Regions from separate parts of the Isoalcanivorax pacificus W11-5 genome, predicted to be linked through region 1. Evidence: predicted binding sites of a transcription regulator. Region 1 holds the regulator's gene; the other holds the start of a gene.
The links. Region 1 encodes sigma-54, which starts transcription at its own class of promoters, with help from an activator protein. Its sites were predicted from a motif close to TGGCACNNNNNTTGCTNT; they were not measured.

Region 1 (14,674 bases):
CTCCAGTATCTGCTCATGATTTTTTGGCGTCGGGGGTCTTCAGGATTCTGTATTCCGCACTGCGCGCATGCGCTGTCAGGCTTTCACTGCGCGCCAGTGGCGAGGCGATGTCCGCCAGGCGGCTCGCCCCTTCCGGAGAACAGCCGATCAGTGAACTGCGTTTCTGAAAATCGTACACGCCCAGTGGCGACGAAAAACGCGCGGTGGCCGAGGTCGGCAGCACGTGGTTCGGGCCGGCACAGTAATCGCCCAGCGCTTCCGGTGTGTGACGACCGAGGAAAATGGCGCCGGCATGGCGCACTTTTTTTGCCCAGGTCTCGGCATCGTCCATGGACAACTCAAGGTGCTCTGGCGCCAGCCGGTTAACAATATCCAGGCAGTCGTCCAGGTCACGCGCCAGGATCAGGGCGCCACGGTTGGCCATGGACGTGCGGATGATCTGCTCACGCTCCAGCGTGCCGACCAGCCGCGCCATGCTGTCGGCCACCCGGTCGAGAAACGCGGCGTCTGGCGAGACCAATATTGCCTGCGCCTCTTCGTCATGTTCCGCCTGGGAGAACAGATCCATGGCGATCCAGTCCGGGTCGGTCTTGCCGTCGCACACCACCAGGATTTCAGACGGTCCGGCAATCATGTCGATGCCGACCTTGCCGAATACCTGGCGCTTGGCTTCCGCCACGTAGATATTGCCGGGGCCGACAATCTTGTCCACGCCCGGCACGGTGGCCGTGCCCCAGGCCAGCGCGGCCACCGCCTGCGCCCCGCCGATGGTGAACACACGGTCCACGCCGGCCACGGCGGCAGCGGCCAGCACGGTGTCATTGACCACGCCGTCCGGCGCGGGCGAGACCATCACCACTTCGCCAACACCCGCCACTTTTGCCGGCAGCGCGTTCATCAATACAGAGCTGGGGTAAGCGGCCTTGCCGCCCGGCACATACAGGCCGGCGCGGTCCAGCGGTGTCACCTGCTGGCCAAGCAGCGTGCCGTCGGCATCGCGGTATTGCCAGGACTCCTGCTTCTGCCGCTGGTGGTAATCGCGCACGCGCGCGGCGGCAGCTTCCAGGGCAGTGCGTTGCGCGGCGGGAATGCGGTGCAGTGCGGCCTGCAATGCTTCGGCGCCGATCACCAGTTCGCTGATATCGCGCACATCGCGGCGGTCAAAACGGTTGGTGAATTCGATCAGCGCCGCATCACCGCGCTCGCGAATGGCACGGATGATGTCGCTGACACGCGCACCCACTTCCGCGTCACGCTCCTCGCTCCACGCCGTAAGCTGTGCCAGGCGCAGGTCGAAGTCGGCATCGGTGGTGGCGAGACGGTGGGTTTTCATGCGCTGGCCTCGGCCTTGCGTGCCTGCACGGCAGCATCCATCACGTCGATGATGCGCTGGATATCCGCATGGCGGGTTTTCATGCTGGCCCGGTTCACGATCAGGCGGCTGGAAATGTAGGCGATCAGCTCGGTCGGCTCCAGGCCGTTGGCGCGCAGGGTGTTGCCCGTGTCCACCACGTCGACGATACGGTCCGCGAGGCCAACAATCGGTGCCAGTTCCATCGCGCCATACAGTTTGATCACGTCGGCCTGCCGGCCGCTGGCCGCAAAATAACGCCGTGCAACATTCACGAACTTGGTCGCCACCCGCAACCGTCCGGTGACGGGTTCGGCGTTCACCGGCCCTGCCACCATCAGTTTGCAGCGGGCAATATCCAGGTCCAGCGGCTCATAAATACCCGCCGCGCCATGCTCCATCAGCACGTCCTTGCCGGCCACACCGATATCGGCGGCGCCGTACTGCACATAGGGCGGCACGTCGGTGGCGCGCAGGATGATGATGCGCACGTCCTCACGCGTGGTGTCGAACACCAGCTTGCGGGATTTTTCCGGGTCCTCAAGCATTTCAATGCCGGCTTTTTGCAGCAGCGGCAGCGTCTCCTTGAGAATCCGGCCCTTGGACAGGGCAATGGTCAGCGGTCGTTCAGTGGCCATGGGCGTGGTTCAGCCTTGTCAGCCTGGCACGCGACGAATGCTCGCGCCCAGCAGTTGCAGTTTTTCCTCGATACATTCGTAACCGCGGTCGATGTGATAGATACGATCCACCACGGTATCGCCGTGTGCCACCAGGCCGGCAATCACCAGCGACGCGGACGCACGCAGGTCGGTGGCCATCACCGGTGCACCGTTCAGGTGTGGCACGCCACGGGAAATCGCCGTGTTGCCCTCGACCTGGATGTCTGCCCCCATGCGGTTCATTTCCTGCACGTGCATAAAGCGGTTTTCGAAAACCGTCTCGACGATGGTGCCGGTGCCTTCGGCAACCGTGTTGAGTGCCGTGAACTGCGCCTGCATGTCGGTCGGCATGGCCGGGTACGGCGCAGTGCGCAACGACACGGCTTTCGGCCGGCGGCCTTCCATGTCCAGGCTGATCCAGTCTTCGCCCACTTCCACCTTGGCGCCGGCTTCGACCAGTTTCTGGATCGTCGCGTCGAGCAGTTTCGGTGCGGTGTCCTTGACCTTGATGCGGCCGCCAGTGGCCGCCGCCGCAATCAGGTACGTGCCGGTCTCGATGCGGTCCGGAATCACGTTATGGTGGCAGCCGCCGAGCTTCTCAACGCCTTCCACCGTGATGGTGTCGGTGCCGGCGCCACTGATCTTCGCGCCCATCTTGGTCAGGCAATCCGCGAGGTCGACCACTTCAGGCTCGCGCGCAGCATTTTCAATCACGGTGATGCCGTCGGCCAGGGTGGCGGCCATCAGCAGGTTCTCGGTGCCGGTTACGGTGACGGTGTCCATCACCAGGCGCGCGCCCTTGAGGCGACCGTTCACCTTGGCGTGCACGTTGCCGTTGACCACGTTGATCTCTGCGCCCAGCGCGGTCAGGCCGCGCAGGTGCAGGTCCACCGGCCGGCTGCCGATGGCACAGCCGCCGGGCAGCGACACGATGGCTTCACCAAAGTGTGCCAGCAGCGGGCCAAGCACCAGGATCGAGGCGCGCATGGTGCGCACCAGTTCGTAAGGGGCTTCCAGCACGGAAATGGTCGAGGCGTCCACCTCGACATTCATGCGGTCGTCGATCACCAGTTGCACGCCCATGCGGCCGAGCAGTTCGATCAGGGTGGTGACGTCCTGCAGATGCGGCAGGTTGCCCACCGTGACCGGCTCGGAGGCCAGCAGGGTGGCGGCGATGATCGGCAGCGACGAGTTCTTGGAACCGGAAATACGGATCTCGCCGTCGAGCCGTTTGCCACCGGTGATGATCAGTTTGTCCATGCAGAAAATTTCCTGGGGTCGTGTTTAGCGGGAGCGGATCAGGCCAGGCCCATGCGCTGGGCTTTGTCCCACTCGGCCGGGGTATAGGTCTGGATGGTCACGGCATGGATGGTGCCGTCGGCAATACTGGCGTTGATGCAGCCATAGACCAGCTGCTGCCGACGCACACGGGACAGGCCGTCGAAGGCCTCGGCCACCACAGCGATATCGAAACGACTGCCGCCGCCCTGTACGCTGACCTGCGCGCCCTCGATACCTGCCTCTAGCAGGGCTTGCACCTGTTCGGGATTCATCATGGCGCCTCGTTCTGGTGAAAGGGCGCCATGATACGGCTTTTGCGGGGAAAAATCAGGCGCCGCCGGTAGCCTCTTCCACCGCTTCGGCCGGGTTCGCGCCTTCCACCTCGACCTCTGCGGACCAGTTCGCAATCACCTGGTCGATGTCGCCGTTGTACTGGGCCATGGCCTGCTCGAACTGGGCGCGGAACACCCGGCCCAGATTCAGGCCGTTGACGATCACGTTATCCACCCGCCATTGGTCGTCACTCTGGAACAGAGTGTAGGCAATCGGCACCACGCGCCCGCTGTCGGTGGTGAACTCCATCTGCACCCTGGCCCGGTTGCCGCGCACATCCCCCTCACCCATTGGCAGCACCTGGATCTGCTGGCCGGTGTACATGGTCACGCCGGCGGCGTAGGTCTGCACCAGGCTGGCACGGAAGCGCTCCAGGAAGGCATTGCGCTGGTCGCGGCTGGCGGCATCGAAGTGCTCGCCCATCACCAGCCGGGTGATACGGCGGAAGTCCACCAGGTTTTCCAGTTCCTCGGTCACGACCATGCGGGTGTAGGCCGGATCGCGGCTCATGCGCTCACGCTCGGCATCGATACGCTGGGTCAGCGATTCCACCGCGTCGCGGATCACATCGTCCGGGTCCTGGGCCTGGGCCAGTGTGCTCAGGCCAAGCACCAGCAGCGGGATCGAGAGCAGTTGTTGCCAGAGACGTTTCATCGGTTGGTTCTCCTTCACGCTGCATACCAGGACACAGCGACGGTTTCCATGATCGAGGCGCTATCCAAACAGGCGCGCCGGAAGCTGTCCAGTGTTCCGCACGGGATTGCCCGCCACAGGGTTGCCCGTACGGCGGCGAGCCTCTTTAATGGCGCCGCCCCATGGCGATTACAGATTGCCATGTGTCTGATGCATTCAGATTGATACCCCCGCCGGAGGTTCCATGTTGCTTGCCATACTGGCCTGTATTGCCGGGCTGATCGCCCTGGTCTGGAGTGCCGACCGCTTTGTCGGCGGCGCCTCCGGGCTCGCCCTGCGCCTGGGCATGACGCCGATGACCGTCGGCCTGACGCTGGTGGCACTGGGCACCTCCGCCCCGGAAATCCTGGTGTCGACGGCGGCGGCGCTGACCGGCAGCAGCGATCTGGCGATCGGCAACGCCCTCGGCTCCAACATCGCCAATATCGGCATGGTGCTGGGCATCACCCTGCTGGTCAGCCCGATCCTGCTGCACCGCGACACCCTGCGCCAGGACATGCCCGCCTGCCTGCTGGTGGCATTGCTGGCCGGCGCCCTGATGTACGACGGCCAGCTCAGCCGCCTGGACGGCGTCATCCTGATCGGCGCACTGCTGGCGCTGATTGCGCTGATGTGGCAGTTCCGCCGGGGCCAGGTGGGCGATGAAGGCGAGATCCCGGAACACGGCAGCACCACCGGCGCCGATCTCTGGCTGTTCATCAGTGGCCTGCTGGTACTGCTGATCAGCGCCCGGATCCTGGTGTGGGGGGCCGTGGAACTCGCCCGCACGCTGGGCGTCAGTGAAACGGTCATCGGCCTGACGCTGGTGGCGGTAGGCACCAGCCTGCCGGAGCTGGCCGCCTCGGTGGCGGCGGCGCTGCGCAAGCATGCTGACCTGGCCATCGGCAATGTGGTCGGCTCCAACATCATGAACCTGGTGACAGTACTGCCGGTCCCGGCACTGGTGGCACCCGGCCTGATCGAGCCGTCACTGGTACACCGTGACTACCCGGCCATGCTGGGCATCACGGTGCTGCTGATGCTGGCGATGCTGCTGGCGCGGCGGCGCACCATGGGGCGAGTGACAGGGGGCGTGCTGCTGGCAGCCTATGGCGCTTACCTCGGCCTGCTGGTGATGCAGAGCTGATTGACGGATGCGTCCCGGCTTGCTGCCTCTCGACAGGTGCCCCTGGCCGGGCGCCTCCTGCTGGCGCCCCTAGCCGGGCGCCTCCTGCGGGCGCCTCATTTTGTAACACTTGTACGCCGGGCGCCCCTAGGCCGGTTTGCGCGCAGTGGGCACAATCTGACCCGATGGCAGCGTTGCGCATGGGCGCAGGCATGTATAATGCGCGCCCTTCCGCAGGAGACAACATGAGCAAACGCTTTCAGGATACCGCTCGCCGTGTGTTGCGCCTCGAAGCCGACGCTGTGGCTGAGCTGATCGACTCCATTGATGCCCATATCGACCGCGCCTGCGAGTTGATGCTGCACTGCAGCGGCCGGGTGATCGTCACCGGCATGGGCAAATCCGGACACATTGGCGACAAGATCGCTGCCACGCTGGCCAGTACCGGCACACCGTCTTTCTTTGTCCATCCGGCCGAAGCCTCCCACGGCGATCTGGGCATGATCACCCCCGACGATGTGGTGCTGGCGCTGTCCAATTCCGGCGAAACCAATGAAGTGCTGGCGATCCTGCCGGTGCTCAAGCGCCGTGGCATCCCGCTGATCAGCATCACCGGCCGGCCGGAGTCCACCCTTGCACGGCAGGCCGAAGTGCATATCCCGGTGACCGTGCGCGAGGAAGCCTGCCCGCACAACCTGGCCCCCACTTCCAGCACTACCGCCGCGCTCGCCATGGGCGATGCCCTGGCTATCGCGCTGCTGGAAGCGCGCGGTTTTTCCGCCGAGGACTTTGCCCTGTCACATCCGGGCGGCAGTCTCGGGCGGCGCCTGCTGCTGACCGTCGATGACGTGATGCACGCTGGCGAGCGCCTGCCCTGCGTGAGCCACGACACCCCGCTGCGCGATGCGCTGCTGGAAGTCAGCCAGAAAGGCCTGGGCATGACCGCCATCACCGACACCGACGGCCGTCTGGCCGGCATTTTCACCGACGGTGACCTGCGCCGGGTGCTCGACCAGCCGCAGGTTGATCTGCGCGAGAGCCCCATCAGCGCCGTGATGACCGCCGGCCCGGTGGTAATCCACACCGGCCACCTGGCCGCCGAGGCATTGAAAGTGATGGAACAGAAAAAGATCAACGGCCTGATCGTGGTCGACGAGGACGGGCGCCCGGTGGGTGCACTGAACATGCATGATCTGCTGCGCGCGGGAGTCGTCTGATGCACAGCGACGATAACGTGGGCATCGGCCCGGCCGCCCTGCGGGCGAAAGCACGGCGCCTGAAACTGATGGCGTTCGATGTGGACGGCATCATGACCAGCGGCGAGTTGCACTATGGCCCGGAAGGCGAGCGCGTGAAGATTTTCAACACGCTCGACGGCCACGGCCTCAAGCAGCTGGCCCGCGCCGGCGTGCAGCTTGCCATCATCACCGGCCGCAGCTCGCTGATGGTGGCCCGCCGCGCCAGCGACCTGGGCATCGAACACGTTATCCAGGGCCGTGAAGACAAGGGCGTGGCACTGCGCGCGCTGGCCGACCAGCTGGGCCTGGACGCCAGCCAGGTGGGCTACGCCGGCGACGATGAACCGGACGTGCCGGCACTGGAATGGGCCGCCGTGGCCTTCTCCGTGCCCAACGCCCATCAATGTGCGCAGCAGGTGGCCGATATGATCACCCGGCGCCGTGGCGGCGAAGGCGCCGTACGCGAAATGTGTGATTTCATCGTCTCCGCCCTGCCGCGCAGCGAGCCGGGCGCATGAGACGTCAGGGCCTGCTCAGCGCCACCGGCCTGATCCTGCTGGGGCTGATCGTCCTGATGACACTGCACGAGTGGGAAGACCGCGTACCGGAACTGCTCGGCTCGCAAGTGGACACGCCACTGGTGATCGCCGAGCAGATCAGCGCCCAGAGCTTCACCCCCGAAGGCCTGCTGGAGTACGACCTGCACGCCGAGGAACTGAAGGAGATGGACGGCCTGGGCGAAACCCTGCTCAAACGCCCGCGCCTGGCGCTGCACGATCCGGCACTGGCCTGGGAAGTGCTGTCCGAGGAAGGCCAGGTCACCGAACAGGGACGCCACATTCGCCTGCTCGGCAGCGTCAGCGCCCGCCACCACGGCGCGCAACCGATGCTGCTGGAGACCGGCGAACTGGTCTATCGCCCTGGCCAGGAGCAGATCAGCGCGCCGGGCGCGGTGCAGATCACCCATCCGTCGGGCAGTACCCGCGCGGGCGCCATGGAGGCCAACCTGGCCACGGGTGTCCTGAAACTGAGAGAACGAGTGGAAAGCCGTTATGAGATGCCTGCGTCCTGACCTGCTGCTGGCCTTGTTACTGCCCCTGGCCGCCTCCGCAGCGCCGCCGCAGGGCGAAGTCACAGTGACTGCCGACCGCGCCGAATTCCGCCAGCAGGACGGCATCGGCATCTATGAGGGCAACGCCGAACTGGTGCAGGGCAATCGCCGGGTCAATGCCGAGCGCATCGAACTGCGCCTGAAAGACGGCGCGCTACAGCGGGTCGAAGCCACCGGTACGCCGGTGCGCCTGCGCGAGGGTGACGCCCTGGACGCACGCGGTCGCACCCTCATTTATGATGTGGCCGCCCAGACGATCACCCTGACCGAAGATGCCTACATCCGTCACGAAGGCCGCACCTTCGAGGGCGCCAGCGTGCTCTACGACCTGGGCACCCGCAACGTGGAAGCCAGCGGCGGCGGTGACCAGCGCGTGCGCCTGGTGATCCCGGCCGGTGATACCCAGGGCAGCAGCGGCGACAACACACCCACGGAAGAGGGAACGCAGTGAATCTGCTCAGTGCCCACAACCTGGCAAAAAGCTACAAGGGACGCCGTGTCATCGAAGACGTCTCGTTACAGGTGGAAGCCGGCCAGGTGGTCGGCCTGCTCGGCCCGAACGGGGCCGGCAAGACCACCTGCTTTTATATGATCGTTGGCCTGGTGCCGCCGGACGCCGGCTACATCACCATCAACAGCGACAATATCACCGCCCTGCCGATGCACGGCCGCGCCCGGCGCGGCATCGGCTACCTGCCGCAGGAAGCCAGCATCTTCCGCCGCCTGTCCGTGGCCGACAACATCATGGCCATCCTGGAAACCCGCAAGGACCTGGACAAGCGTGCGCGCGAACAGCGCATGGAAGAGCTGTTGCAGGAATTCCACATCACCCACCTGCGCGACAGCCTGGGCATGAGCCTCTCCGGTGGCGAACGCCGCCGCGCCGAGATCGCCCGTGGCCTGGCCACCGATCCGCACTTCATCCTGCTGGATGAACCCTTCGCCGGTGTTGATCCGATCTCCGTGAACGACATCAAGGGCATCATCCGCCACCTGCGCGACCGTGGCATCGGCGTCCTGATCACCGACCACAACGTGCGCGAGACACTGGATATCTGCGACACCGCCTACATCGTCAGCGAAGGCCACATCATCGCCGCCGGCGATGCCGACACCATCCTGGCCAACCAGAAGGTGCGCGACGTTTACCTCGGCGCCGATTTCAGGCTTTGAAGCACGCCCGCCGGGCGTGCAGCCAGGGAGCTGCGAGCGGCGGGCTACGAGCTTTTGTTTTTGAGCCGGCAGCCCCCGCACACCTTCCGCACCACCCGCCAATGCACCACTTCGGTGCAAAATCAACGCCCTACCCCTTCCCCTTGTTTTTTTCAAGAATGGGCACGGAAATTGCTAGTTGCTATGCTGCCCCTCGTTTCGTACCACTTCGGGGGCAGTGCAAATCCGCATGAAACCGGGTCTGCAGATACAGATAGGTCAGCACCTGACCATGACGCCACAACTACAGCAGGCGATTCGCCTGTTGCAGTTGTCGACGCTTGACCTGCGCCAGGAGATCCAGGAAGCGGTGGACACCAACCCGCTGCTGGAACTGGAAGAGAACGACCCCTACGACCAGGACACCAGCGACGACACGGAGCTGGCCGAAGTCACGGGCGAAGACCCGGAGACCCTGGCCCAGCTCGACAGTGAAGTCGACACCGACTGGGAAGACCCGTACACCGAATCCTCCGGTGCGGGCGCCAGCGACGACGACATGGACGCCTGGGAAGAGCGCACCGCCGGCACCACCTCCCTCGATGAACACCTGCTCTGGCAACTCAACCTGGCCGTCATCAGCGACGCCGACCGCGCCATCGCCTACGCCATCATCGAATCCCTGGACGACCGTGGTTACCTGACCAGCACGCTGGAGGACATCGCCGAGGCCACCCGCCAGATGCTCGGCGACGACGCCCCCGACGACAGCTTCCCCGAAGAAGACGAAGTGATCGCCGTGCTGCACCGGGTACAGCAGTTCGATCCACCCGGCGTGGCCGCCCGCGACCTGGCCGAGTGCCTGGCCATCCAGTTGCGCCAGTTGCCCGAAGACACCCTCTGGCGCGAGCAGGCGCTGACCCTGACCCGTCACCTGCCACTGCTGGAAAGCCGCGAGTTCGCCACCCTGCGCCGGCACCTGGCTGTCAACGAAGACGAGATGATCGAGGTGATCCGTCTGTTGCGCAGCCTCAATCCACATCCCGGCGACAGCATCAGCAGCGGTGAACGCGACTACATCGTGCCGGACGTGATCGTGCGCCGGCGCGGCCGCCGCTGGCTGGTGGAACTGAATGGCGAGGCCCTGCCCAAAGTGCGCCTGAACAGCCACTACGCCAGCCTGGCCGGCAAGAGCCAGCGCGAAGAGGACAACAGCTACCTGCGCGCCCAGTTACAGGAAGCGCGCTGGTTCCTGAAAAGCCTGCAAAGTCGCAACGAGACACTGCTCAAGGTGGCCTCGCGCATCGTCGAGGTGCAGCAGGGCTTCTTCGAATACGGTGAAGAGGCCATGAAACCGCTGGTGCTGGCCGACATCGCCAGCGCCGTGGAGATGCACGAATCGACCATTTCCCGCGTCACCAGCCAGAAATACATGTTCACGCCACGGGGCATGTTTGAACTGAAATTCTTCTTTTCCAGCCATGTGGGAACGGACGGCGGCGGCGAATGTTCAAGTACCGCCATTCGTGCCATCATTAAGAAGCTGATTGCCGCCGAGAGTCCACGCAAGCCGCTGAGCGACAGCCGGCTTGCCAGCCTGCTCAACGAACAGGGGATTCAGGTGGCACGACGCACAGTCGCCAAGTACCGGGAGGCGATGAGAATTCCGGCGTCCAGCGAGCGCAAGCGGCTGGTGTAGCGCCTCAGGAGCGTCAGCGGTACCAAGCGCCTCAGGAACAGGCTACACTCCGGCCCCGCAGGACGGCGGATCACACAGCTTGTACAGGAGTCAGCCCATGCAGATCAATATCAGCGGCCATCACCTGGATATCACCGACGCCCTGCGTGAATACGTGAACGAGAAATTCAACCGCCTTGAGCGCCACTTCGACCACATCACCAGTATCCAGGTGATCCTGTCGCCGGAGCCGAAGACGCACAAGGCGGAGTCGACCATCCGCATCGCAGGCGGCGAGGTGTTCGCCACCGCCGAGGCGGAAGACATGTATGCCGCGATTGACATGCTGACTGACAAACTCGACCGACAGATCCTCAAACACAAGGAGAAGTCGGTCAACCGTAACCACGGCCACTAACCGACTCGATCAGGCACCATCATGCGCGTACGGGAACTGCTCACTCCGGAAAGAACCCACTATCACCTGCATGGCGCCAGCAAAAAGCGCCTGCTGGATCAGGTTGCCCAGCTTGCCGCACAGGGCAACCCGGAACTGGGGGAGCAACAGGTCTTCGAAGCCCTGATTGCCCGTGAGCGCCTTGGCAGTACCGGCATTGGGGAAGGCATCGCCATTCCCCATTGCCGTCTGGCTTCCTGCCAGCAGCCGGTCGGCATGCTGATCAGCCTCGACGAAGCGATCGATTTCGATGCCGTCGATGGCCGCCCGGTGGACCTGGTGTTCGTGCTGCTGGTCCCCGAAGACAACCCCGAACAACACCTCAAGACGCTCAGCCACCTCGCCGCCCTCTTTAACGAACAAAGCTTCCGCGACGGCCTGCGTGGCGCCAATTCCGCCAGCCATCTTTATCGCACCGCCGTCGATTCCGAGGCAGAACTGCAACTCGCTTCCTGATACCCTGACTGCCGTATGTCGTCAGCCGCCGCAGTGCGGCGTTCACGGGAGACTGCTGCATGAAACTGCTGATCCTCAGCGGCCGCTCCGGATCGGGCAAGACCACCGCGTTGCAGGCACTGGAAGACCTGGGCTTCTACTGTGTCGACAACCTGCCGCTGGGCCTGTTGCCGACGCTGGCCACGCAATTGCGCGAAGAAAACCACGATATCCAGCGCGTCGCCGTCGGCATTGACGCACGCAACCTGCGCAGCCAGCTCCCCTGCTTCGCCGAACTGCTGGCGCAGGTGAAAGCACAGGGCGTGGCGTGCGAAGTCATCTACCTCGACGCCGACCACGACACCCTGCTCAACCGTTTCAGCGCCACCCGCCGCCGGCACCCGCTGAGCGACCAGAACATGTCTCTCTCGGAAGCCATCGGACACGAAGGCGAATTGCTGGCCAGCATCCAGGGCGCCGCCGACCTGCTGGTGGACACCAGCCACCTGGACCCGCACAGCCTGCGCAACCTGATCCGCATGCGCGTGGCGCAACGTGAAGGCCGGCTGTCACTGCTGCTGGAATCGTTCGGTTTCAAGAACGGCGTGCCGCCGGATGCCGACCTGGTGTTCGACGCGCGCATGCTGCCCAACCCGCACTGGGACCCGGCGCTGCGGCCGTTCGACGGCCGCCAGCCTCCCATTATCGATTTCCTCGACGCCCAGCCCGACAGTGCGCAACTGCTGGACGACCTGGAACACTGGCTGCTGCGCTGGCTGCCGCGTTATGAAGCCAACGACCGCAGCTACATGACCGTGGCCATCGGCTGCACCGGTGGCCGCCACCGGTCCGTGTACCTGGTGGAACATCTGGCCGAACGTCTGCGCAAGGCCGGCTGGCCGGCCCAGGTACGGCACCTGCAACTGGAGTGACCGGCAACCGTTGCCCGTCCCGCTCATCCATTATTCAAGGAGCCCCAGGTGCCCGACGCCCTGCATGCCGAACTGCATATCATCAACCGCCTTGGCCTGCACGCCCGTGCGTCGGCCAAGGTGGTCAGCGTGGCGTCACGCTACAACGCCAGCATCCGCATACGGTTCAACAATCGGGAAGTGGATGCGAAAAACATGATGGGCCTGCTGACCCTGGCGGCCAGCTGCGGCAGTACCGTGGAAGTGATCGTGCAGGGCGAGCATGCCGCCGAAGCAATGGACGAATTGCGCGACCTGTTCGCGCGGCGTTTCGACGAGGAGCAATAACGGGAGGGAGTGGCTCCCTCCCGTTTTTCTTTCAGAGCGTGTCGGTGTAGATATCGCGGAACGAACTGTAATAGGTCACCACCAGCACCGGCAGCAGCACGATCAACCCCAGCCCCACCGGAATCATCGCCAGCACCAGCAACACCACCATGATCACGCTGTACCAGAGCATCGGCAGAATGTTGCGCAGGCAGCCGACCAGGCTGGCCTTGAGCGCCTGGCCCGGGCCGTAGTCGCCCATTACCACCAGCGCCGGCGCAAACCAGAAAGCCGCCATGACCGGGATCATCAGCGCCATCACAATCAGACCCAGCAATGCGATGTTCATCCACGCCATGTCCGGCGGCATGACACCCTGCTCCATGCCGGCAACACTGTCGGCCATGCCGGCAAGCGCATCGCCGAACATCAGATAGCCGATAACCCCGCCAATGATCAGCACACCGATGAACAGCCCGAGGTAAATCAGCCCCACCAGCAGCAGCGGTACAAAATGCGTACTGAACGGAGTGAAGATATCCCCCACCGTGGGGCCACGCTGTTCATCTGCCTTGTACAACAGCACCAGCAGCCCGGCAGACAGGAACGGCGCAATCAGAAAGCCGAGGAACATGCCCAGCAGCGGGACAAACTGCGCCGCCATCGACAACAACCAGGCCACCAGCAGCGCCAGCAAAATCGTACCCCAGGCACTCTTGAACACCCGCCAGGCGTCCGAGAACCAGCGCCAGCCGGCCCCGATATCACGGCTGCGCGGCGCATTGATCTGCAACAGTCGATCCCCGGCGGTGCCTTCCGGCATCAGATCGGCTGAAGGTTGTTGATATGGGTTGGTCATAAAAAACTCCGTTTTTTTGATGAAGCTGCTTTTATCTTCCTGCAATTTTCAGCGGTGCCAGCAGCAGGCTGCCGCAGTGGATGTGGCCGCGCTGGTCCACGTCGCTGCCAGAGGCCACCAGGGAGGCGAACATGTCACCGAGATGACCGGCGATGGTGAACTCTTCCAGCGGCTCGGAGATCTCGCCGTTTTCAACGCGGAAACCGGACGCGCCGCGTGAATAATCCCCCGTCACCAGATTCACTCCCTGCCCCATGACCTCGGTGACCAGAATGCCGTTGCCCATACGGCGGCACAATGCGGCCTGGTCTTCGTCACCGTGCGTGATGCGCAGGTTGCGCACGCCGCCACCGTTGCCGGTGGGTGCAAGCCCCAGGCGGCGGGCGGCGTACAGGCCCAGCGCATAGCGCACCAGCATGCCCTGTTCGACAAACGCCTGATCGCGGGTAGCGATGCCGTCACTGTCAAACGGCGCAGAGGCGGCACCGCCGCGCAGCCGTGGTTGCTCGGCGATAGTGACCCATTCCGGGAACACCTGGCTGTTAAGCCGGTCACGCAGGAACGACGCTTTCCGGTACAGGGCGCCGCCGCTGATCGCCGAGGTGAAATGCCCGATCAGCCCGCGCGCCACTTCCGGAGCGAACAGCACCGGATATTCCCCGGTAGCAGGGCGCGCGGCACCCAGCCGCGCGAGGGTGCGTGATGCGGCACGCTGGCCTACTTCCGCCGGCGCCATCAGCGCCGCCGGATCACGCTGGCTGTCGTACCAGTAATCACGCTGCATGGCGTCGTCCTGCTCGGCCACCAGCACACAGGAGCGGCTGTGGTGGGAACCGGCGTAGGCACCGAGAAAGCCGTTGCTGTTGGCGTAGACCCGCACGCTGACCGAACTGGACACCGAGGCGCCCTCGGAATTGACGATGCGTTCGTCGGTGCGCCCGGCAGCCTCGCATTGCTGCGCTTGCTCAATGGCGTCGGCGGGGGTCAGTGGCCATACATGGCACAAATCCAGGTCCGGGATGTCCTGGGCCAGCAGTTCCGGCTCCGCCAGGCCACTGTGCGGGTCCTCACCGGTCTGCCCGGC
Region 2 (14,674 bases), 980 kb from region 1:
GGGCGTTGGTGTTGGCCGGGTTGCCGACCACCAGTACCTTGATGTCGCGGCTGGCCACTTCGTTGATGGCCTTGCCCTGGACCGAGAAAATCGCGGCGTTGGCTTCGAGCAGGTCTTTACGCTCCATGCCCGGGCCGCGCGGACGGGCGCCGACCAGCAGGGCATACTGGGCATCCTTGAAAGCAACTTTCGGGTCATCGGTCTGCACGATACCGGCCAGCAGCGGGAAGGCGCAGTCGTCCAGTTCCATGGCCACGCCCTTGAGGGCTTCCAGGGCCGGGGTGATTTCCAGCAGTTGCAGGATCACCGGCTGGTCTTTGCCGAGCATGTCGCCGGAGGCAATGCGGAACAGCAGGGAATAGCTGATCTGGCCTGCGGCACCAGTGACTGCAACGCGTACGGGTGCTTTCATGAACAATCTCCATCAGTCGCCTGTGGGCGGATTAAAGGGGCAGCTCCTATCCGACGCTTTGTGGGCACGAGTGGGCGGAGACCCCGGGCGGCGCGCATTATAAAGGACTGGGCCTGGGTCCGCACCTGGGCCGGTGCAGACCTTCGTCGGCGGCAGGCAGGAGCAGGTGGGTATGGATGCAGAAGTGATGATTGTCGGCAGCGGGCCGGCCGGCACGGCCGCCGCGCTGGATCTGGTCCGCGCCGGGCGCGAGGTACTGTGGCTGGACCGGCCACCGGGCGCCCGCGCCAAGCCCTGTGCCGGCGGCCTGACGCCGAAAGCCGCCGCGCGCCTGCGGGCGGATGTGAGCCCGGTGGTGCGCGAGCGCACGCCGGTGATCCGCATGAGCTGGCGCGGGCACCGGGCCTCGGATTTTTGTGGCAGCGGTGACGTGTGCCTGCTGACACACCGTCCGGAACTGGATGCCTGGCATCGCGGGCTGGCCCTGGCGGCGGGGGCGGTGATCACGCCGGTCCGCCGGTTGCTGCGGGTGCGGCAGGACGGGCAGGGCGTGTCGCTGACGGCACTGGATGACCAGGACGGCGAACACACCTGGCGGGCACGCTGGCTGATCGCCGCCGACGGCGCCCACAGCCCGGTGCGCCGGCTGGTGCTGGGGCAGAGCGCGGTGCCGGTGGCCGTGGCCCTGGAAGGGCTGCTCGCCCGTGAGGAGTGCCGCCGCTGGCCGGGCATGCAGTTCGATTTTGGCGAAGTGGCGGGCGGTTATGGCTGGCTGTTTCCCAAGGGCGATCACATGAACGTCGGCCTGTACGGCTGGCATCCGGGCGTCACGCTGAGCCAGCCGTCGTTGCTGGCCTACGCGCGCCGCACGCTGGGCAGCGACGCACTGACCCACATCCAGGGCTATCCCATTGCCACCCACGGTGACCAGGTGCCGCTGAGCGCCGGCCGGGTGCTGTTTGCCGGGGATGCCGCCGGGCTGGCCGAGCCCTTGCTGGGCGAGGGCATCTACGGCGCGCTGCTCAGTGGCCAGCAGGCGGCCGTGGCGGCGTTGGGTGAAGACGCAGCAAGGGTCTATGAGCGGTTGATGGCGCGCTGGTGCCTGGAACTGCGGCATACCCGTCAGTTGACGCGTCTGTTCTACGGCACCTTGCCGCTGTCTTTCGGGGTGCTCACGCACCTGTTGAAAGCGCCGCTGATGGAAGGTGCGGCGGCGGGCCTGACGCTGGTGCAGAGCAAGCGGCGCTGGCTTACAGCCGCTGCTGTTCGCGCCAGCTCACCGGCGTACAGTCAAACCAGCGACGAAACGCGCGGTTGAACGCGCTCTGCTCGGAATACCCCAGGTCGGTGGCGATCTGGCTTACGGGCCGGTTGCTGTGCAGCAGCCAGTCGGTGGCCAGTGCGCGGCGCTCGTCATCCAGCAGGGTGGTGAAGTCCGCGCCTTCGGCGCGCAGGCGCCGGCGCAGGGTCCAGGGTTTCATGCCCAGCGCGGTGGCCACGCTGTCCAGTTGCGCGGCGCCGTCGAGCAGCTGGCGCTGGATCGCGGCGCGCACCTGGCCAATCAGGTTGTCGCGGGCCATGAAGCGGGTCAACACCTGTTGTACGCGGGTGCGCGAGATGCGGTGGACTTCCGGGTCGGCGTCGCGGATCGGCAGGTCCAGCACGCGGTCATCCAGCACGATGCTGTCGGTGGCGGCGCCGAAGGTGACCGGGCAGCGGAACACCCGCTCGTATTCCGCCGGATCGCCGGCGGGGTGATGCCGAAACGTGACCGACAGCGGGTCCACCACGGCGCCGGTGATCCAGCGGCCAAAGGTGATCGAGGCGGCAGAGAAGATTTCCATGCGCTGCGGGTCCAGGGCGGACGGCGGCCCCTGCAATTGCCAGATCAGGGTCAGCCGGCCCGGTTGGCGTTCCACCTCGGGCACCAGCAATTCGTGGGTGACCCGCTGGAAAGGCAATGCCAGGGCCATGGCATGCCGCAGCGTGGCGCTGGACATGGCGGCGTAGCCCAGCGCGCCGAGGAAGCGTGGCCGCACCTGGGCGCCCATGTGCAGGCCGAAACAGGGATCGTTGCTGCGCGTCAGTGCGGCCTGCAAGAGCGCCTGCTCGACATGCAGCGGCGCGCGGCTGTGCGGCGCGGCGAGTTGTTCGCGGGTGATCCCCTGGCGGGCCAGCTCGTCGTCCAGATCCACGCCGGCCTGGTGGGCGGCATCGAGCAGAAACTCCAGCCAGTGGCCGGCCACGGTCAGGCGCTCGGGGCGGATCGCCGGGGCCTTGCTGTGGGAACCGGAATGGACAGCGTCGGAATACATCGTGCACACCACCTGACATTGCAGCGGGTTGCGGGAGGCTCAAGTCAACGGCAGTGGTGCGGGGGAGTCAATGGCGTGTACAGGGCAGGGGTGAGCGATCTGGTCAGACCGCCACCGGGCCCCGTGGGGCCCGGCACGGACAGCGCGGTTCAGGCAGCGCCAGTGGCTTTCTCGATCTTGCGGACCTTGCGGGTCAGGCTGTTCAGTTTCTTGTCCAGCGCGGCGATGTCATCCTGGGTCGGCAGGCCGAACAGGCTGGCGGTACGCTGGCGCAGGCTGGTCAGCAGGTCCTGTGCCTCGGTGGCTTTCTTCTGCGCGGCTTTCTGCGCCTTGGCGCGTTCCTGTTGCAGTGATTCGCCGGTTTTTACCAGCTCGTTGAACAGTTCGGTGCCACGGTCGGTGACCCGGGTGACGACGCCACGGACGGCCTTGCGCGCCTGCGCCAGTGCGTCCTTCAGTTCTTCGCGGGCACGCTCTACACGGGCGTTGATCTGGTCAAGGCTTTCCTTGTTGGTCTCAGGCATTATTGCGCTCCTTTGGCATGTGCTTGTGTCAGGCGTCCGTCGCCGGTGCCATCTGGCAGGCGCCGGGTGATCGGGCCCGCAAACGGGGGCAGTCTAACGGGCCCTGGACCGGCGTCCGGGCACCGTTGTCCGACAATTAAACACCTATCAGATTTCGGGGACCGATGGTCCCGAGAGGGCAGAGCATGACAGCAGTGCAACTCGACAGCGGCCGAATCACCGGCTTGCGCCGTGACGACGGCGTGACCGAATACCGTGGCATTCCGTTTGCCGCCCCGCCGGTGGGGGCGCTGCGCTTCCGCGCGCCACAACCGGTGCCCGGCTGGGGCGGAGAGCGTGCCTGCGACCGCACGGCGCTGCCGGCCTGGCAGGAAAAGAACCCGGTCATGGGCGTGGAGGCCATCGGTGATGATTGCCTGGCACTGAATGTCTGGGTGCCGGAGGGCGATGGCCCGTTCCCGGTGATGGTGTGGCTGCACGGCGGCGGTTATGTGGCCGGCTCGCCCTCGCAATTGCTGTATCACGGCGCGCGGCTGGCGGCGAGCCAGCGGGTGATCGTGGTCAATGCGGCCTATCGTCTGGGTGTCTGGGGCTATGGCTGGTTCCGCGATATCGCGCCGTCGCTGGAGAGTGACAGCAACCTTGGCCTGCGCGATCAGGTAGCGGCACTGGAGTGGGTGCAGCGCAACGCCGGGGCCTTCGGCGGCGACCCGTCGCAGGTGACGGTATTCGGTGAATCCGCCGGTGGCTTCTCCGTGGCGACGCTGCTGGCCACGCCGGCCGCAGACGGTCTGTTTCAGCGCGCGATTGTGCAGTCCGGTGCCGCAGACATGGTGCTGATGCCCGCCGAAGCGGCCCGCGTAACAGCGCTGATGTGCGAGGCGCTGCCGGGCGACGGAGACATGGCCGAACGCCTGCTGGCCGCTGAACCCCGCGCCATTGTGCGGGCCCAGCGCGCGGCGCTGAAAACCGCCGTGCAGCGTGGCCTGCGCGACACCACGCCACAGTACGGCATGGTGTTCATGCCGGTGGTGGACGGCGACCTGTTGCCCCGCAGCCCGATCGAGGCGATTGCCGCAGGCTGCGCGCGCGACCGGGCGTTGCTGGCCGGCACCTGCCGGGACGAATACCACCTGTTCCAGTACGCCGCGCCGTTCAACGGCGGGCAGACCATCGACGCGCTGCGCGCACTGGACGACGACGCCATCCTCAGCCGTTTCCGCCGCGCGCTGCCACAGCATGGCGAGCGTGCGTTTGAAATCTACCGCGAGGCGGTGACGCCAGACCCCGCTCGCAGTCACCTGGACTGGTTCAGCAGCATGGAATCCGACCGCCTGTTCCGCGTGCCGACCCAGCGCCTGCTGGATGCGCACCACGCCGCAGGCGGCGAAGCCTGGGGCTACGAATTCACCTGGGAGGTCAGCATTTTCGGCGTGCCGCTCGGCGCCTGCCATGTGGTGGATGTGCCGTTCGTGTTCGGGATCACCGATACCCCGGTGGGGGAATTGTTCACCGGCGGCGGCGAGGAAGCCGCCGCGCTGTCGCAGCGCGTACAGCAGTGCTGGGGCAACTTTGCCCGGGGCGGCTCGCCGGGCTGGGATGCCTGGGGCGAGGCTGGTGAAGCCCATCACTTTGGCCGTGAGGCGGGCAGCGGCCCGTTGCTGGACCCGGCCCGCGCCGCGTTGTGGGCGGATATCATCCCGACACCTGCAACCGGCGGCGATGGCGCGTAGAATAGGCGCCCGCTGACGGAGGCCACTATGAGCAGTATTGCCACATTGATCGAGCGCAAGGTGCGCGACGGGTTGCCCGTGGCACACTTGTCGCTGGAAAACGAAAGCCACATGCACAGTGGACCGGCTACCGAGTCACACTTCCGCATGGTGGTCGTGTCCGGCGCCTTCGAGGGCCTGCGGCTGGTGCAGCGTCACCAGCGCATCTATGCCCTGGTCGCCGAGGAGCTGGCCGGGCCGGTGCATGCGCTGGCGCTGCATACCTTTACCCCGGCGGAGTGGGCCGAGCGGGGGGAGCAGGCCGAGGCGTCGCCGAATTGTCGCGGCGGCAGCCAGGCCGGCTGAGTGATTGCATTGTCCGTAAGTGAAGCAGAGATCATTGCACCATGAACCAGATTGTCGTTGCCGCGCTGTACAAGTTTGTCCGCCTGACGGAGGTGGAATCCCTGCAGGCGCCATTACTGGAAACGATGCAGCGGCTGGACGTGCGCGGCACCCTGTTGCTGGCCGATGAAGGCATCAACGGCACTGTCTCCGGCACCCGGCAGGCGGTGGATGCGTTGCTGGACTGGCTGCGCGCGGACGCACGGTTTGCCGATCTGGAGCACAAGGAATCCCTGCACGCCGCGCATCCGTTTCTGCGTACCAAGGTGAAGCTGAAACGGGAAATCGTCACCATGGGCGTGGAAGGGATCGACCCGCGTCATGTGGTCGGCACCTATGTGCAGCCGGAAGACTGGAACGCGCTGATCAGCGATCCGGACGTGCTGCTGATCGACACCCGCAATGATTACGAATACGAAGTCGGCACCTTCAAGGGCGCAGTGAATCCGCACACCACCAGTTTTCGTGAGTTTCCGGATTATGTGCGCGAAAACCTGGACCCGTCCCGGCACCGCAAGGTGGCCATGTTCTGCACCGGCGGCATCCGTTGTGAAAAATCCACCGCGTTTCTGAAAGAGCAGGGTTTTGAGGAGGTGTATCACCTCAAGGGCGGTATTCTCAAATACCTCGAAGAAGTGCCGAAGGACGCGTCGCTGTGGCAAGGCGAGTGTTTTGTGTTCGACGAGCGCGTCACCGTCGACCACGACCTGCAACCGGGCCATTACGACCAGTGCCACGCCTGCCGCCGTCCGATCTCCGACGAGGAGAAGGCATCACCGCAGTACCAGCCGGGCGTATCCTGCCCGAAATGCTTTGACAGCCTGACCGACGAGCAGAAAGCACGCTTCGCGGAACGGCAGAAGCAGATCGAGCTGGCCCGCCGTCGCGGCCTGCGCCATCGTGGTGCGGACCCGCGCCAGCCCCGCCCACTGAGTGACTGATCCCGCACGTCATCGCTGTGTTTTGCCGGCACCATCATGGTGCCGGCGCTGGCTTGTTCCTTGCATGATTCCGGGCATACACCGCTCAGAGGATGCCAGGACATGCACAGGATTCCCCCGGGGGACCGCCATCGGCCGCCCAGTGCCACGGATTTTCTGATCGCATCGCGACAAAGCGAAATGCTCAGCCTGGAAGCGTTTCTGGGCATGGGGCGCCTGGTCGTGGCGATCAGCAATCTGGTCCACGCCCTGCAACGCGAACGGGGTGCCTCGAACCTGTATCTTGGCGCCCACGGACGTCGCCACGCTGACCGGCTGCTGGCGCTCAGCGCCGACGTGGATGCACAGCAGGCCCGCTTCGATGCGGCCCTGGCAACACTGGATCACGCCGGCGGCATGATCGGCGCCAGCCGCCTGTTCAGCCGGTTGGCGTATTGCGTACATACCCTGTCGGAACTGCCCCAGGTGCGAGAGCAGGTGCGCGCGCAGAAACTGACGCCGGAAGAAGCCGTGCGCTGCTACAGCGAACTGGTGCGCGGGTTGCTGGCGGTGGTCTTCGAAGCCGCAGAGAACGCCGCAGACCCGGCCATTTCGCGCACCCTGGTGGCGATGTTCAATTTCATGCAGGGCAAGGAACTGGCCGGGCAGGAGCGTGCTGCCGGGTGTGCCGGGTTTGCGCGGGGCGAACTGGACAATGTGCTCAGCGAACGGCTGCTGCATCTGCTCGAAGCGCAGGAGCGCTGCTTCCAGATATTCGAAAGTTTTGCCGATGAACAGGCGCTGGCGTTGTGGCGTGGCGTGCAGGGCGCCCCCGCCGTAGCGGAACTGGAACGGCTGCGCCGGCTGGCGTGCACGGCGGCGCAGCGTGATCAGTCCCGGGTGGATGAATCACTCAGTGATCGCTGGTTCGAATTGACGACCGAGCGCATCGACGCAATGAAAAGCGTTGAGGATTATCTTGAATCACGCCTGCACAGCCAGTGCGCTGGCAAGCTGGCGGAAGCCCGTGACGGGCTGGCCCGCCATCAGTCACTGATTGAATCCGTGCTGGCGGAGGAAGCGGAGCCGAGGGATTCCTACATCGTCTTTTGCGGCACACAGGGCGCGACCGGTGAGCCGGACAGTTACCACAGCGAAGGCGTCAGCCCGCGGCTGGGCCGCTCGATTATCGAGCTGGTGCAGTTGCAATCGCAGCGTTTGCAGGCCATGTATGATGAACTGAACGCGGCGCGCACGGCACTGGAGGAACGCAAGCTGATGGAGCGGGCGAAAGTCCTGCTGATGAAACACCGCAAGCTGACCGAGGAACAGGCGTACCGCCTGCTGCGGCAGATGGCGATGAACCAGAGCCGGCGGCTGGTGGATGTGGCGCGCGCAGTGGTCAGCATGCAGGACGTGTGGGAATAAGGTCTTTGGGGATCACACTGGCCGTAATGAGCTCGGGTGGCTTTGGGTTGTGATCCAGTTGCCCACCTAACCCGGATGCCACACCAGCACCGTTGCCAGCACCAGCGCCAACACCAACGACAGTAATTGCCAGAACCGCAGCGGGTTGCGTTCCAGCAGCGGGGCGGCGGTGCCGGCGTGCAGGGCGGGATTGGGATGCTCCAGATCAAACAGGAATTCCGACAGCGCCGCATAACGCTGGTTGGGATCGGGGTGCACCGCCTTGCGCAGCGGGCCATCGAGCCAGGGTGGCAGGTCCTGGCGATACTGCGTCAGCGGGCGGTAGCGCAGCCGATGCTGCCGACCACTGAGACTGGCAGCGGCGACCGCCGTGCCATAAGGGAGCTGGCCGGTGAGTAGCTGGTAGGCCATGACGCCGAGCGAAAACAGGTCGGAACCCTCGTGGCTGTCGTGGCCACGAAAACATTCCGGGGCAGTGTAGGGGGCCGTACCGAGCAGGCTGTCGCGCAGGGCGTGCGGTAGCTGGTCCTGCAGGCCGGCGATACGGGTGGCACCGAAATCGATCAGTGTCACGGTGCCGCTGCGGTCGATCAGAATATTGTCCGGGCGCAGGTCCTGGTGAAACATTTCCAGCCGGTGAAACGCACGCAGGCCGCTGGCGATCTGCCGGACGATATCGCGCACGCTGCTCAGCGCCGCTGCGGGGTGATCATGCAGCCACTGGCGCAATGTCTGCCCGTCGATATATTCGGTTACCGTGTAGCAGTAGCGGCGCGGCCGTGTCGGCGGCACGGCACGCAGTACATGGGGATGATCCAGACGGCGGGCGATCCATTCCTCCATGACAAAGCGTTGCAGCCAGGCCGGATCATCGCGTGCCTCGGTGGACGGCACCTTGATGACCACCGTCTGCTGGTGAGCGTCATCCCGCGCCAGGTACACCTGGCTGCGGTGCCCCTGGTGCAGTTCGCGCAGTATCGAATAGCCTTCGAATGCCGTGCGCGGTGCCAGCGCGGGCGGGCAGGGCAATGCCCTGGCCTGGCCAAGTTGTGTCTCCGCATCGTGGGGCGGCAGCGTTTCGACGCGCAGCAGTTGTACGGTCACGTTGTCGTCGCTGCCGTGTGCCAGTGCCTGATCGGCGATGTGCTTCGCGGTGTCATCCAGCGCTGTGGCTGTACGCAGCAGTTCAGTTATTTCGGCATGTCCGAGGTATTCGTACACACCGTCGGTCACCAACAGAAACAGATCGCCTGCCGCCAGTGTGCAATGCAGGTAATCCAGTTCCAGATGGGGCTGGATGCCCAGCGCCCGGCTCAGGTAATGCTGCTCGCGCGACACCCAGAGCCGGTGATCGGTGGTGAGTTGCTCCAGCTCGCCATCGCGCCAGCGGTAAATGCGTGAATCGCCGGCATGAAACACACTGGCCTGGCTGCCGCGCAGCACGAGCGCGCTGAGCGTGCAGACGTAGCCCCGGTCCATGTCGTAGCGGAACTGGCTCTGGCGTGTCTGCGCATACAGCCACGCGTTAATCGCCATCAGTACGCGCGACGCGGACTGCTTGACTGACCAGGTGTCCGGCGTACTGAAATAATCCGACAGGAAACCCCGCACGGCACAGTCGCTGGCAATGTGGCTGACGCTGCTGCTGCCAATGCCATCTGCGAGCGCCACGGCGATACCCTTGGTGCTGCGCAGCGGTTCGTCGGGCAGGAACAGGCCGTGGCAATCCTGGTTGGCCGGCTTGCGTCCCTTGTCACTGTACTGGCCGAAGGAAACGGACAACCCGCTCATGCTTGCCTCGCTCATGCGCGCCTCGGTAAGGGGGGTGCCACCGGCCTGACCCGCGTGGGCTCGGGGCAGGCCGATGGGCTTGGTGAACCGTGGAATGTATCGCGTGCTTCAGCGCAATACGCGGGCCGCGCCGGTGCGCAGGTGGGTGGTGTAGAGCGTCAGGCCGGTCAGCGACAGGCCGCCGACCAGATTGCCAAGCACCACCGGGATTTCGTTCCAGATCAGATAATCCATGACGGAAAAATCACCGCCCATGATCAGCGCGGAGGGGAACAGAAACATGTTCACCACTGAATGCTCAAAGGCCATGGCGAAGAACAGCATGATCGGCATCCACATGGCGATCACCTTGCCGCCCACCGTGGTCGAGATCATCGCGCCCACCACACCCAACGACACCATCCAGTTGCACAGTACGCCGCGAATGAAAATGGTCAGCATGCCGGCGGCGCCGTATTCCTTGTAACCCAGGGTCCGGTCTTCGCCGATATGGGAAATCACCTGGCCTACCTGATTGGGTTCGGTGGAGAAACCGTAGGTAAAGACAATGGCCATCATCAGGGCGACGGTGAGTGCGCCGAGAAAATTGCCGGTAAAGACGACGCCCCAATGGCGCAGGATGACACCGGGTGTCACGCCGGGGCGCTTGTCGAACAGTGCCAGCGGTGTCAGTACGAATACGCCGGTGAGCAGGTCGAAACCCATCAGGTAAAGGATGCAGAAGCCGACCGGGAACAGCATCGCGCCGAGGATCGGAAACCCGGTCTGCACCGAGACAGTCACGGCAAAGACCGCAGCCAGGGCGAGAATGGCACCGGCCATGTAGGCGCGGATCAAGGCGTCGCGGGTGGCCATGTAGAGTTTGGATTCACCGGCGTCCACCATTTTCGAAACAAATTCCGACGGGACCAGATAAGACATAGCGATTCTCTGCTTTCCAGTGTAGAGACACGTGGCCGTTTCCGGCGCACAAAAAAAAAGCGCCCACCCGCTGCCCGGCCAGATGGCCGATGAAGCGTGTGGGCGCCATTGCCCTGTGTTACCGCGACGGCCTGAAAAAGAGCCGCCCTGCGATCAGTGCATGCCCGCCATTGGGCATGTCCCTGTCGCTGTGTTGCCTCTGCAGTGATGCAGGAAGTATGCCAGAGGTTCTGTTCGTGCTGCGGTCAGCAAATATGCGCTGTGCTGCATGACAAAGCGGAAAAATCCCCGCCTTGTTTTGGTGCGCGTGCATTCCGGTGGGGCGGTGCCGGGTGTTTTTTTCACCCGTGCAGGGCCAGGCTTGTGATCAGCAGCACCAGCAGAATCATGCAGCCGGCCTGCCACCAGCGCAGCGTGTTGCGTTCAGAATGGAGAATGACCGCCGGTTGTGTGGCCGGGCTGCGCAACGCCGCGCGGAACTCGGCAGCATCGGCATAGGGCGTGGCCTCGGGATGCAGTGCGCGGTGCAGGACGTTGTTCAGCCAGGCTGGCACAAACGCATTGTGTTGCTGCAGGCGCAGTGTCGGCCTGTCCGGTTCCGGCAGCGTGGTGGTCAGCATTTCGTGAATGATCACCGCCACCGCATACAGGTCCCCCTGTTCATCCGGTCTGGCGCCAGCACGGATATGCGGTGCGCTATAGTGACGGGTGCCGAGTGGCAGGGCGGGCGGTGGCTGCTCCAGTCCACGGCAATGGCAACTGCCGAAGTCGATCAGTTTCACCAGCCCGTTGCGGTCCACCATGATGTTGTCGGGTTTCAGGTCGCCATGCATGACGTCGGCACGGTGCAGGGCGCGCACGCCGTTGAGCAACTGATCCGCGAGATACAGTTTTTCTTCCACGGCGGCATCCGGGTGTTCACGCAGCCATTGGCGCAGGGTGACGCCGTCGATGTATTCCAGCCGCTGGTACAGGCAGCTTTGCGCTGCCACGCCGGCCAGGGGCTTCAGCAGGTGGGCACTGCGCAGGCGCGCCGCGATCCAGCCTTCCAGGGCAAAGCGGGCCAGGGCCGCGGCATCGTCTTCCAGGTTCACCGAAGGCGCCTTGAGTGCACTGAGCTGGCCGTCGCTGTCACGCACCAGATACAGGTGGCTGCGCGCGCTGGCATACAGTTCGCGCACCACGGTCAGGCCATCAATACGCATGCCTGCAATCATCGGCGGCGGCAGGGGCAGCCCGCGCAATGAGGCCAGTGCGTCGTCGGCGCTCGCCTCCGGCAGGGTCAGCACTTCCAGAACCTGACAACTGACGTTGTCGCGGCTGCCGTGCTGAAGAGCGCGCTGCACCAGTTGTTCGGCGGCGGCCTGTGGCGTTTCCGATGCGGACAGAGTGGCCGCTATTATGGTGGCGGACAGCACATCGTGGATGCCGTCGCTGGTAAGCAGAAAGACGTCGCCCTGTTGCAGCGCGCAGTGGCGATAATCCACGTCCAGGCGCGTGTCGGCGCCCATGGCGCGGGTCAGCAGGCGCCGCCCGCCGGCCTGGCGGCTGTGATCTTCGGTGAGACATTCCAGTTGCTGTCCGCGCAGCCGCCAGATACGCGAATCACCGACCTGGAACAGATGCGCCACGCGCGAGCGCAGGATCAGTACCGACAGCGTACACAGATGATCCTCGCCGGCCAGCGTGCGGCGGCACAGCCAGCGGTTGAGGGCTTCCAGCACCCGCTGCGCCGAACGCGGCACACTCCAGAGCGGTGACGTGGCGTAATAGTCATGGATAAAACCGAGCACGGCGGCCTCGGCCGCTTCGCGGCCGGCGCCAGCGGAGCTGAGGCCATCGGCCAGCGCGGCAACCAGCCCCTTGGTGCGCAACGGCTCACCAAAGGGCAGGCGCAGCGCCAGCGCATCCTGATTATCCGCTTTGACGCCCGCTTCGCTGTACTGGCCCACACGCACATGCAGCGTCGCTTGGCCCACGTCAGGCGTGGCCGGCATGCTCGTCATCAGTTCACCTCGATCAGTTGCACCTGGCCGTGTTCATCCACCTCGGCGATGTGGCCGCGCGGTTCATCCAGCCATTGCACCGTGGCCAGGGTCACGGCGGCACAGCCTGCGATGACCAGGAAAAAAACCGAAGCATCGACGAACGTCAGCACGGTGAGAAAACAGACCGCACCGGCATTGCCATAGGCGCCCACCATGCCGGCGATCTGCCCGGTCAGGCGGCGCTTGATCAGTGGCACGGTGGCAAACACCGCGCCTTCGCCCGCCTGCACGAAGAACGAACAAAGCATGGTCGCCATCACGGCCAGGGCCAGTGGCCAGCCGCTGCCGATCTGGCTCATCAGGCCATAGCCGAGCACCAGACCGGCCAGCAGCAGCGCCAGCGAGCGTTTGCGGCCAAAGCGGTCGGACAGCCAGCCACCGCCGGGGCGGGCGACCAGATTCATGAAGGCAAAACCGGACGCGAGCAGGCCGGCGGTGACGGCGGTCAGGTCAAAGGTGTCGATAAAGAACAGCGGCAGCATGGACACCACGGCCAGTTCGGAACCAAACGTCACCATATAGGCCAGGTCAAGAATCGCCACTTGCCGGAAGCGATAGCGGTCGTGTTCGGGCACGCCCTGGCGCAGCCGGGCATGATTGACGCGCCAGATTTGCCAGAGTTGCACGATGGCCAGGCTGAGGATGACGGCGACCAGCGCCAGTTGTGCGTTCAGGCCATACAGGCCGAGCTGGCCCGGTCCCAGACGCCAGACGATCACCAGCAGCGCCCCGTACAGCGGTACACACATGGCCAGATAGAAAAACAGATCGCGGCGGCTGCTGACTTCCAGTGCCGAGGCTTTTTTCGGACGGAAATAGGATGCGCCGGCGGGCGTGTTGCGCGCCCGCCAGAGAAAGACAAGACCGTACACGCAGGACAGCACGCCGGTACAGGCCACAGCCCCGCGCCAGCCGTTGTCGCCGCCGAACAGGAGCGCCAGCGTCGGCAGGCTCATGGCCGCCGCCGCTGAACCGAAATTGCCCCAGCCGCCGTACACGCCTTCCGCAAGCCCCACTTCCCTGGCCGGGAACCATTCGCTGATCAGGCGGATACCGACCACAAAGCCGGCGCCGACAAAACCGAGCAGCAGCCGCGTGACGGCCAGTTGTTCATAGGTAGTGGCCAGCGCGAATGCCCAGCAGGGCAGTGCGGCGATGATCAGCAACCAGCCAAACACCCGCCGTGGACCGAAGCGGTCCACCAGTGAGCCAATGACGACGCGGGCGGGAATGGTCAGCGCCACGTTGAGAATCAGCAGCGCCTTGACCTGGTCGCTGGTGAGATCAAACACCTCGCGGATATCGCCCATCAGCGGGGCATGGGAAAACCACACCACAAAGCTGACAAAGAACGCCATCCAGCTCAGGTGCAACAGGCGTATGCGGGGTTCGGACAGGTTCAGCAGATTGAGTCGCGCGTGCTGTGCAGCCATGAGGTCTCCGTACTCGCGAATAGCGGGGACCGGGCCCACCCGTCCGGGTGTCGTGCATGCCACGGCGCCGGACCTGCCCGGCGGAAAAACCGGGTGGGTGGGCGCCGTTGCCCGTGTTACAGGTGGCGCGCGGCATCATTGCCGCGCGCTGTCCGCAGGGCAGGATGCAGGATGCATACCAGCAAGCGGACACCTGATGTTCTGCGGTCATGGGCCGGTTTGTTCGTCGCCGGCGCTGCGCTGGCGTGCATGCTTGTGGTGCGCGATGCACAAGCGTGATGCAGGGAAATTCCACGCGCAGCCGAGTCGTGATGCTGCACGATGGCGAAAGACGGCTGTGAGGGCGCTCTGGCGCTGGTCGGCGCCCATGCCGGAAAGCTGGCACAACTCTTGCTGAGACTCTTGCCGAGACAGTCCGGTGCATAACACGCCCGGCTCAATGGCGAGCCTGGGTGTATGCATCGCAAAACATGATGAATGAATGAGCAAAGGCGCTCACGGTCCGGTCACCCCCGGGCAGTGAGCGCTTTTTTTTGTGCCTCTTTTCCATACTTCGCTGGCCTGTGTGCCGGCAGGGCGGAGAGGCCGGACAGGTGAAGGAGCGTTGCGTTCATGAGCAGACCTGAACTGGTGATTATCGGCAACGGCATGGTCGGGCAGCACCTGCTGGAAGAGCTGGTTGCCCGCGAACATGGCTATCACATTACGGTGTTCTGTGAAGAACCCCGGCCAGCCTATGACCGGGTGCAGCTCAGCAGTTGGTTC

Region 2: S7S_RS08775 (formate/nitrite transporter family protein) is a predicted target of sigma-54. The motif match lies at 10,635-10,652, and genes of this name have one in related genera.

What each region holds. Positions count from the first base shown of each region.
Region 1 is NZ_CP004387.1:963,049-977,722, reverse strand. Features, by position in the region: gene hisC (histidinol-phosphate transaminase) at 1-17, opposite strand, end outside; gene hisD (histidinol dehydrogenase) at 14-1,333, opposite strand; gene hisG (ATP phosphoribosyltransferase) at 1,330-1,989, opposite strand; gene murA (UDP-N-acetylglucosamine 1-carboxyvinyltransferase) at 2,008-3,270, opposite strand; gene S7S_RS04605 (BolA family protein) at 3,309-3,563, opposite strand; gene S7S_RS04600 (MlaC/ttg2D family ABC transporter substrate-binding protein) at 3,619-4,278, opposite strand; gene S7S_RS04595 (calcium/sodium antiporter) at 4,502-5,443, shown strand; gene S7S_RS04590 (KpsF/GutQ family sugar-phosphate isomerase) at 5,668-6,639, shown strand; gene S7S_RS04585 (KdsC family phosphatase) at 6,639-7,178, shown strand; gene lptC (LPS export ABC transporter periplasmic protein LptC) at 7,175-7,732, shown strand; gene lptA (lipopolysaccharide transport periplasmic protein LptA) at 7,713-8,222, shown strand; gene lptB (LPS export ABC transporter ATP-binding protein) at 8,219-8,944, shown strand; gene S7S_RS04565 (RNA polymerase factor sigma-54) at 9,174-10,622, shown strand; gene hpf (ribosome hibernation-promoting factor, HPF/YfiA family) at 10,720-11,019, shown strand; gene ptsN (PTS IIA-like nitrogen regulatory protein PtsN) at 11,041-11,514, shown strand; gene rapZ (RNase adapter RapZ) at 11,574-12,425, shown strand; gene S7S_RS04545 (HPr family phosphocarrier protein) at 12,474-12,752, shown strand; gene S7S_RS18755 (BPSS1780 family membrane protein) at 12,784-13,590, opposite strand; gene pmbA (metalloprotease PmbA) at 13,622-14,674, opposite strand, start outside.
Region 2 is NZ_CP004387.1:1,940,046-1,954,719, forward strand. Features, by position in the region: gene S7S_RS08730 (malate dehydrogenase) at 1-412, opposite strand, end outside; gene S7S_RS08735 (NAD(P)/FAD-dependent oxidoreductase) at 585-1,730, shown strand; gene S7S_RS08740 (AraC family transcriptional regulator) at 1,663-2,727, opposite strand; gene S7S_RS08745 (hypothetical protein) at 2,877-3,251, opposite strand; gene S7S_RS08750 (carboxylesterase/lipase family protein) at 3,437-4,984, shown strand; gene S7S_RS08755 (BolA family protein) at 5,012-5,329, shown strand; gene trhO (oxygen-dependent tRNA uridine(34) hydroxylase TrhO) at 5,371-6,309, shown strand; gene S7S_RS08765 (nitrate regulatory protein) at 6,412-7,716, shown strand; gene S7S_RS08770 (bifunctional protein-serine/threonine kinase/phosphatase) at 7,783-9,522, opposite strand; gene S7S_RS08775 (formate/nitrite transporter family protein) at 9,616-10,428, opposite strand; gene S7S_RS08780 (bifunctional protein-serine/threonine kinase/phosphatase) at 10,770-12,434, opposite strand; gene S7S_RS08785 (NarK family nitrate/nitrite MFS transporter) at 12,434-13,909, opposite strand; gene nirB (nitrite reductase large subunit NirB) at 14,522-14,674, shown strand, end outside.